Regions from separate parts of the Rhodococcus sp. 1R11 genome, predicted to be linked through region 2. Evidence: riboswitches for the same ligand, from Rfam matches in the RefSeq annotation. Region 2 holds a riboswitch; the other holds the start of a gene.
What was found. Region 2 has a riboswitch for S-adenosylmethionine ahead of E4P29_RS02455 (amino acid ABC transporter permease). Riboswitches for the same ligand answer to the same signal wherever they lie in the genome.

Region 1: linked by a shared signal. The riboswitch ahead of E4P29_RS21005 (bifunctional o-acetylhomoserine/o-acetylserine sulfhydrylase) and the one ahead of E4P29_RS02455 (amino acid ABC transporter permease) in region 2 are both predicted to bind S-adenosylmethionine.

Annotation. Positions count from the first base shown of each region.
Region 1 is NZ_SPNG01000013.1:73,084-77,364, forward strand. Features, by position in the region: gene E4P29_RS21000 (homoserine O-acetyltransferase) at 1-791, opposite strand, end outside; gene E4P29_RS21005 (bifunctional o-acetylhomoserine/o-acetylserine sulfhydrylase) at 788-2,137, opposite strand; SAM riboswitch class IV at 2,292-2,414, opposite strand; gene E4P29_RS21010 (MFS transporter) at 2,786-3,925, shown strand; gene E4P29_RS21015 (ABC transporter substrate-binding protein) at 3,929-4,281, opposite strand, start outside.
Region 2 is NZ_SPNG01000001.1:491,023-495,303, forward strand. Features, by position in the region: gene E4P29_RS02445 (ABC transporter substrate-binding protein) at 1-966, opposite strand, end outside; gene E4P29_RS02450 (amino acid ABC transporter ATP-binding protein) at 1,008-1,805, opposite strand; gene E4P29_RS02455 (amino acid ABC transporter permease) at 1,802-2,713, opposite strand; SAM riboswitch class I at 2,876-2,969, opposite strand; gene E4P29_RS25835 (hypothetical protein) at 3,181-3,339, shown strand; gene E4P29_RS02460 (WhiB family transcriptional regulator) at 3,482-3,781, shown strand; gene E4P29_RS02465 (HAD-IIA family hydrolase) at 3,815-4,281, shown strand, end outside.

The sequences.
Region 1 (4,281 bases), on a different contig from region 2:
CTGCCGCCGGCCCACGGATCCTCGTCGTTCTGCGGAGAGTTTCCGAACCGAATGTCGAGTTCGCTCTCGGTTCGGTATGTCAGATGCGCGATGCGTCGAGCGATCCCGAGTCCGGCGGTCGGGGCGGTGCCGGTGTCGTGGTAGTTGCCGCCGAGCCAACCCGGATCGGCCTTGATCGCAGCGATCTGGGTGGTTTGCGTTCCGATCTGGTCCGCTGTCGCGCGGGCACCGACGGCGAGCACCAGCGCGGCACCCACCCGATCCGGATGTCCCACAATCCATTCGAGGGTGCGCATGCCACCCATCGACCCGCCCACGACGGCGGCGAACCGATCGATACCCAGAACGTCGGCCACCGCGACCTCCGCCGCCACCTGATCGCGAATCGAAATTTCCGGGAAGCGAGAACCGTACGGGGTGCCGTCGGGGGAGATGCTGCTCGGCCCGGTGGTACCTCCGCAGCCGCCGAGCACGTTGGTCGCGACGACACACCATTCGTCGGTGTCGATGGGGCTGCCCGGTCCGACCATCCCGTTCCACCAACCGGGCAGTACGTGGTCGGCATCCGGCGGTCCCGAAACGTGGGAATCACCGGTCAACGCATGTTCGACGAGCACGACGTTGCTGCGATCGGCCGCCATCTCGCCCCAACGCTGCACCGCCACGGTCACGTGCGGAATGTGAGAACCGTTCTCGAGATCGAGACCACCGATGTCGATGGTTCCCAACCGCCCGTCCGGAGACGGAAGAACCGCCTCCGGACGAACGCCTGTGCTGAAGCTGTGACTCAAGACGCCGCCGCGCGGAAGCCGACCTCGAGATCGGCGATGATGTCGTCGATTCCCTCGATACCGACGGCCAGACGCACCAGGCCGGGAGTGACGCCGGAGGCCAACTGCTCTTCCGGGGTCAACTGCGAATGCGTGGTGGATGCGGGATGGATGACGAGAGAACGCACGTCTCCGATGTTAGCCACATGACTGTGCAGAGTGAGAGCGTTGACGAACTTCTTGCCCGCGTCCACTCCTCCTTGCAGCTCGAACGCGATGATCGCGCCCTGCCCCTTCGGTAGCAGCTGCTGCCCACGCTCGTACCACGGCGAGGATTCGAGTCCGGCGTAGTTGATCGAGACGACATCGTCGCGACCGGCCAGGTAGGCGGCCACTTTCTGTGCGTTCGCCACGTGCCGCTCGATTCGGAGACTCAACGTCTCGAGACCCTGGCTGATGAGGAATGCGTTGAAGGGTGACACTGCAGCCCCGATGTCGCGCAACAACTGCACCCGCGCCTTCAGGGCGAAGGCCGGAGCGCCGAGGTCGGCGAAGACGACGCCGTGGTAACTCGGATCCGGGGTGGTGAAGTTGGGGTGACGGCCCTGCGTCCAGTCGAACGTTCCGCCGTCGACGATGACGCCCGCGATCGCCGTGCCGTGACCGCCGAGGTACTTCGTCGCCGAGTGCACGACGATGTCGGCACCGTGTTTCAGCGGTTGCAGCAGGTACGGCGTCGCGACCGTGTTGTCGACGATCAGCGGAATACCGTTCTCGTGGGCGATTGCCGAAATGCCGGGGATATCGAGAACGTCGTTCTTCGGGTTGGAAATCGTCTCACCGTAGAACGCTTTGGTCGACGGTGTGATGGCCGCACGCCACTGCTCGAGATCGTCAGGATCGTCGACGAACGAGACGGTGATCCCCAGCTTGGGAAGCGTGTAGTGGAAAAGGTTGTAGGTGCCGCCGTAGAGCCGCGGGCTCGAGACGATGTGATCGCCCGCCTCTGCGAGATTGAGAATGGCGAACGTTTCTGCGGCCTGTCCCGACGCGAGCAGTAGCGCCGCGACGCCCCCTTCGAGTGCGGCGATGCGCTGCTCGACGACGTCCTGCGTGGGGTTGATGATGCGGGTGTAGATGTTGCCGGGTTCGGCCAGGCCGAACAGTGCGGCCGCGTGGTCGGTGTTGTCGAAGGTGTACGAGGTGGTCTGGTAGATCGGCAGCGCACGCGCGTTGGTGGCGCCGTCCGGGGTCTGACCCGAGTGGATCTGCTTGGTCTCGAAGCTCCAGTCGGCCGAGGGATCGGTGAACGGATCCTCGGTCGGTGTTCCGGTGGAGTCGACGACGTCGGGGGTCGAATCGGTCATGGCTGGTGATACTCCGTTTTCTCAGACGTGTTTTTTGTCGAATGAAGCTCGAGAACTCGAGCGTTACGGGGCGTATCGGTACAGCAACACATGAGAACCTCCTGACATGCCTCGGCCCGTCAGGACCGAAGATCAGTGGGTCCGCTTCGGAGCGGACCCGCGCTTGTCGATACGACACGGATGTGTCGCATCGGCCTGGTCGTTCACCCGGGGCACCCCACCGCGGTTGGAGGGTTGCCGGCCAGCAAGCCGGGGCTCGATGCTGGCACTCATGACCTGGCAGGAATCTTAGCGGGTACGGGTGTCCCGGGGGAACGAGGGCGCTCGCGACCCTCAAGCAGATGCTCTGGTGAGGACAATCACCGCCCGACGACTCGAAAACGAGCCGCCTCGGGGAAGACAATGGAGTCGACGAGCGTTATGCCGTCCGGTCGGGCTGTGCTGAATCGATCAACCAGGTCGTCGATTTACCGCGTCGTCGATCCACCAGCCCCTGGCCCGCTCTGTAATCCGATTGCTTACGAAGGTTGTTCTGCTGTGACTGTCACCGATTCCGCTCTCGCCAGAAACGTCAGCGCCGTGCGCGGCAAGGTGTCGAGTGGCTTGAGTGTCGGCCATCGACCGCACTCGACCCGCCGCAGGCTCGCCATGCTGGCCCTGTCCATCGGCGGCTTCGGCATCGGCACCACCGAATTCGCGTCGATGGGCCTGCTTCCGGACATCGCGACGACGATGGGAATCTCGGAGCCGTCGGCCGGTCACATGATCTCTGCCTACGCACTCGGCGTCGTCGTCGGTGCGCCGACAATCGCTGCTCTTGCGGCGCGTGTTCCTCGGCGCATGTTGTTGCTGGCGCTGATGGTGGCGTTCACGCTCGGCAATCTCGGGACGGTCTTCGCGCCGAGCTTCAACGAGTTGGTGGCCTCCCGGTTCGTGGCCGGTCTGCCGCACGGCGCGTATTTCGGCGTTGCCGCACTGGTGGCAGCGCACCTCGCTGAGCCGGGCAAACGAGCCAAAGCCGTCGCGATGGTGATGATGGGTCTATCGGTGGCGAACGTCGTCGGTGTACCGGTGGCGACCTGGATCGGCCAGGCCCTCGGGTGGCGAAGCGCATTCGCGCTCGTCGCCGTGATCGGGTTGCTCACCGTCAGTGCGCTGGTCCTGTGGATGCCGCGACTCGACGCCATGCCGACCACCAGCCCGATCACCGAGCTCGGTGCCCTCCGCCGTGGCCAGGTCTGGATGACCCTGTTCGTCGGCATCGTCGGATTCGGCGGCATGTTCGCGGTGTACACGTACATCGCGTCGACACTGACCGACGTCGCAGGCCTTGCCCGTGCACTGGTTCCGGTGGCATTGATGATCTACGGCCTCGGCATGGTTGCCGGCAACTACGCGGGCGGTTGGTTGGCCGACAAGTACAAGCTCAAGGGCACCTTCATCGGGCTGGCCGCGACCGCAGTGTCCCTGGCCGTCTTCGTCGTCGCGGCTCACAACCCGGTGACCGCGCTGCTTCTGGTGTTCTTGATCGGTGCGTCCGGCTCGTCCGTCGTCCCCGGACTTCAGACCCGTCTGATGGACGTGGCGGAGGACGCGCAGACTCTCGCCGCGTCACTCAACCACGCGGCGTTCAACCTGGCCAATGCCATCGGAGCCGCGGTGGGCGGTGCGGTGATCGCCGCAGGTCTCGGCTACACGGCACCGGCCGCCGTCGGCTCGGGACTCGCTGTTGCCGGCCTGGGCGTTCTGTCCGTCGCCATGTGGATGGAGAAGCGCTCGGCGGCATGAGGGTCAGGACGTGATGGTGGTGGCGGTTCCGCCGAGCGCCTCGGACATTGCCGGAGCCACCTTGTCGATCACGTACGGCAGGCTCAGCACACTCGTGAAGTAGATCGCCCCCGCCGTCACCCCATCGGTGAAGACGAGGTTGCCGTCCTTCACCGGCTGCAGAGCGTTGTACACCGGTTCCTTCTCCAACTGGCCGCGATCGCCCGGGTTCTCCGTTCCCCAGATCAGCACGTCTGCAGTGTCGAGGACCGACAGGTTCTCCAGCGGGATGCTCGCCTGCGCACTGCCGTCGGCCGGCACGAACGCGTCGATGTCGTCGGGGATCACAAAACCGAGCTTCGTCAGGAAGTCGGTGC
Region 2 (4,281 bases):
CTTACGTGGGAGCCCCGGCGGGTTGATGACGGACTCCTGTACGGCCTCGGACTGCAGGCCCCAACGATCGATCACCTTCTGATAGCTGCCGTCTCCGATGGCGTGATTCACTGCGTCCTGCACGGCGTCGATGAGCCCGTTGTCCTTCTTCGTCAGTACTGCTATCTCACCCTGCAAAGCGTCTCCCGCACCGGAGAACGTGCCGATGATCTTGGTTTCACCACCGGTTGCCGCGTGGTAAACAGCCGACGGATTCGGTCCCAGGTACCCGTCGATACGGCCTGACCCGAGCGCCAGGTAGTAGTCGGACGTGTTCTGGTAGTAGGCGATCTCGGCGGGAGCCAGACCCTCGGCTACGTTCTGCTCGTTCCAGTCGACCAGCAACTGCTCTTGGTTGGTACCGGAGCCGACCCCGATCTTCTTTCCTGCGATGTCCTGACGCTTCTCGACTGTCCAATCGGTGTCCTTCTGCGCCTCGAAAGCGAGGTTGTCCAGTCGATAGGTCGCGAAGTCGTACTTGTCCTTGCGCTCCTCGGTGACGGTGACATTGGAGATGAACACGTCGTTCTCACCGGAGTCGATCTTCACGAAGTTCTGCGACCAATCTGCGACCTGAAGGTCGACGTCGAGACCGAGAATGTCGGCGATCAGGTACGAGAAGTCCACCTCGGACCCCACGATCGTGGTGTCGTCGGTCGCGTAGAAACGCAGCGGTGGCGCGGTACCGCCCGCCCCGGTGACGATCAGGGTGCCTCGATCGCGAATCGCTTGCGGCACTTCGGCTGCGATCTCGTCGACCTTCTGGGCGCGAACGCGGTCGGCCTGCTCGGGTGAAAGATCGAACGATCCGCCGTCCTCGGTGACGACCTGAGATTCTGCAGTGGGCTCGCTGCATGCTGTCGCAGTGAGTGCGAGGACAGCGAATGCGGACGCGGCCACCGCGAGCCGACGAGATGATCCGGACATGATTTTCCCCGTTCGTGGGTGCAGGTGAAGGTGTGTGGGAGTTAGAGAACGTGAGCGAGGAACGACTTGGTGCGTTCCTCCCGAGGTGAATCGAGAAGCTCGGTCGGAGAACCTTGTTCGACGATGACGCCGCCGTCCATGAAGACGACGGTGTCCGCGATCTCGCGGGCGAAGCCCACCTCGTGGGTGACGATCACCAACGTCGCGCCCTCACGGGCAAGGCCGCGGATGACCTCGAGAACCTCTCCCACCAATTCGGGATCGAGTGCTGACGTGGGCTCGTCGAACAGAATGACTTTGGGACGCAGGGCAAGTGCCCGCGCGATGGCGACCCGCTGCTGTTGTCCCCCGGAGAGTCGTCGCGGATAATCATGTGCTTTCGCGTGCACTCCGACTCGTTCGAGGAGAGCCAGCGCCTCGGGTTCGACGTCGGAACGCGTGCGCTTCTGCGCCGAGATCGGTGCCTCGATGACGTTCTCGAGCACCGTCAGGTGCGGGAAGAGGTTGAAGTTCTGGAACACGAAACCGATCTGGGAACGCTGCCGCAGAATTTCCCTGTTGCTGAGTTCGTGCAGTTTGTTGCCTTTGCGCCGGTATCCCACCAGCTCACCGTCGACCCGGACGGTGCCCTGATCCACCTTCTCCAGATGGTTCAGAGCGCGCAGCAAGGTCGATTTTCCCGAACCCGAGGGGCCGATTATCGCGGTCACCTCACCGGGACGTACCACGAGGTCGATGCCTTTGAGCACGTCGAGCCCGCCGTAGGACTTGTGGACGCCACGCACCTCGACCGCGTATCTCGTTGCGGCAGTGGACGTGGAGGCATCGAGAGTGGTCATCGGGTCGCCCCTCTCGGCGCGAAGGTGACGTTGGCGAGCTTGTGGCGAATCTGCTGGATCGGCGTCAGCGGAATGTTACGTACCGCGCCCTTGGCGTAGTGCCGCTCGACGTAGAACTGCACGATCGAGAGGACCGACGTCAGAATGATGTACCAGACGGTCGCGACCATGAGCAGCGGAACCACGCGTCCGTTGCGTCCGTATATGACCTGCACCTGGTAGAACAATTCGGCGATGGCCATGACCGACACGATCGACGTGCCTTTGAACAGAGAGATCACCTCGTTGGCCGCGTTGGGGAGAATCCCTCGCATCGCCTGCGGCAGAACGATCTTGAAGAACTCCCGTCTCTTCGGAATACCCAGCGCTGCTGCTGCTTCGAGTTGCCCCTGGTCCACCGAGATGATGCCGGCCCGAACGATCTCGGCCGAGTAGGCCGCTTGGTGCAGGGCCAGCCCGATGATGGCTGCCGTCGATCCACTGATGACGTTGTTGACGTCGAATCGAAAGAAGCTGGGACCGAACGGAATGCCCAACGACAGAGTCCGGTACAGATACGCAATATTGAACCAGAACAGAAGCTGCACGATCAACGGGATGGAACGGAAGGCCCAGATGTAGAACCAGGAGATAACCTGCAGCACAGGATTGTCGGACAGCCGCGCTACCGCCAGGCCGATACCGATGGCGAAGCCGATCAGCGTGCCCCAGAAGGTGAGCTGGATGGTCAACCACAGCGCCGACATCACCGATGCCGCAGTGAAGTACTGCGCGAAGGTGCCCCAATCCCATCCGGGGTTGGTGACGAAGCCGTGCAGGAACTGACCGACCACGATCAGAGTGGCGACTGCGATCACCCAGCGCCACGGGTGCCACGTGCGGGCAACGACGAGTTGTTCGTCGGGAATGTCGTCCGTCGTATCCGCAACGGGTCGAGAGTCGAGTTGAGTCACCGGAACCGCCGGGTCGGATGGGCAGCGATCATCGCTGGGTTGCCTTTCGAAGATTTCGTGCTGTGAGTACGCCGATCGGTCAAGCGTGCGTACAGATACAGATGTTCATCGGTCGTGCCTCCATCGGTCCTGGCGGTAGCACCCACACGCCGTAGGGCGGGGTTGCTGCGACGTCATCGAGCCAAGGTCTCTCGGTCGCTCTGGATGGTGACAGGAACGTACAGAACAATCTACCGAAAAGTCAAGTGCACGTGCATATTCGGTTACAATCACGATGATTTCAACCCTTGCCACCGCAGCAACCGCCACTGGGTTGCTTCTGTAGAGGGTCGACGAACTCCACCACTCTCGTGGCGGTCGCGGCCGCGATTGTCCACGGGCTCAGGCGAACTGAACGGAAGCCGACGTGGCTGCTTCCCCGTATGACGCTTGTTCTGTTCGGTCTCGGCAGTCTCGTGTGTGTCGTCGCGGGCGACTATCTCCCTGCTGCGGTCGCCGCGATCCAGGCTGTGATCCTTCCACTGTTCATGCTGGACGACCGAGTGAACGCCCTCTATCGGTACACCCCCGACGTGTCCTGAACCGCGGTCTCGAATCACCCTGATTTCAACCATTGCCTCGCGCCTTCGACACGGCAAGGGTTCCTAGCGACAGCGTCGACGAAAGGACTGGGTCGCCACGATGCCGAACAACTCTGCCGCGTCGAAGAACACCGCAATCGCCATGATCGAACGCAGGATTTCCTCGTCCACCGCCGAATCCTGGGACTGGCAGCTCGACGCACTGTGCCGGGGTCAGGACTCGGAGATCTTCTTCTCCCCCTCGGGTGAGGGGCGAACGGCGCGTCGCCAACGCGAGGATCGCGCCAAGCAGGTGTGCGCCGGCTGCGGGGTGCTCGACGCCTGCAAGCGATTCGCGTTGGCAGCCAACGAACCGTTCGGGGTGTGGGGCGGCATGACGGCCCGCGAACGGCTGGTTCATCGGGCCAACTCGCGACGCGACCACGAGCGGCGGGCGAGTTAGGCCGCGACCAGAAGATGGTCCGCAGCTCGCCGGATGGTCCACAATGGAGGGGTGACCGATATCGAGAAGCCCCTGCCGTGGACGTATCTGATGGACATGGACGGAGTTCTCGTCCACGAGGATCACCTGATCCCCGGTGCCGACACGTTCCTCGCCGAGCTGCAGGCCAACGAGATCCCGTTCATCGTGTTGACGAACAATTCGATCCGCACCCCACGTGACCTGCGCGCACGTCTCGCATTCACCGGCTTGGACATTCCGGAGAAGTCGATCTGGACCTCCGCCCTGGCCACCGCCACCTTCCTCGGAAATCAGCGGCCCGGCGGCAGCGCCTACGTCGTCGGCGAGTCCGGTCTGACGACCGCCCTGCACGACATCGGCTACACCCTGACCGACTCCAGCCCCGACTACGTGGTGCTCGGCGAGACCAGGACGTACTCGTTCGAGGCCATCACCACCGCCATTCGTCTCGTCGAGAAGGGTTCGCGCTTCATCGCCAC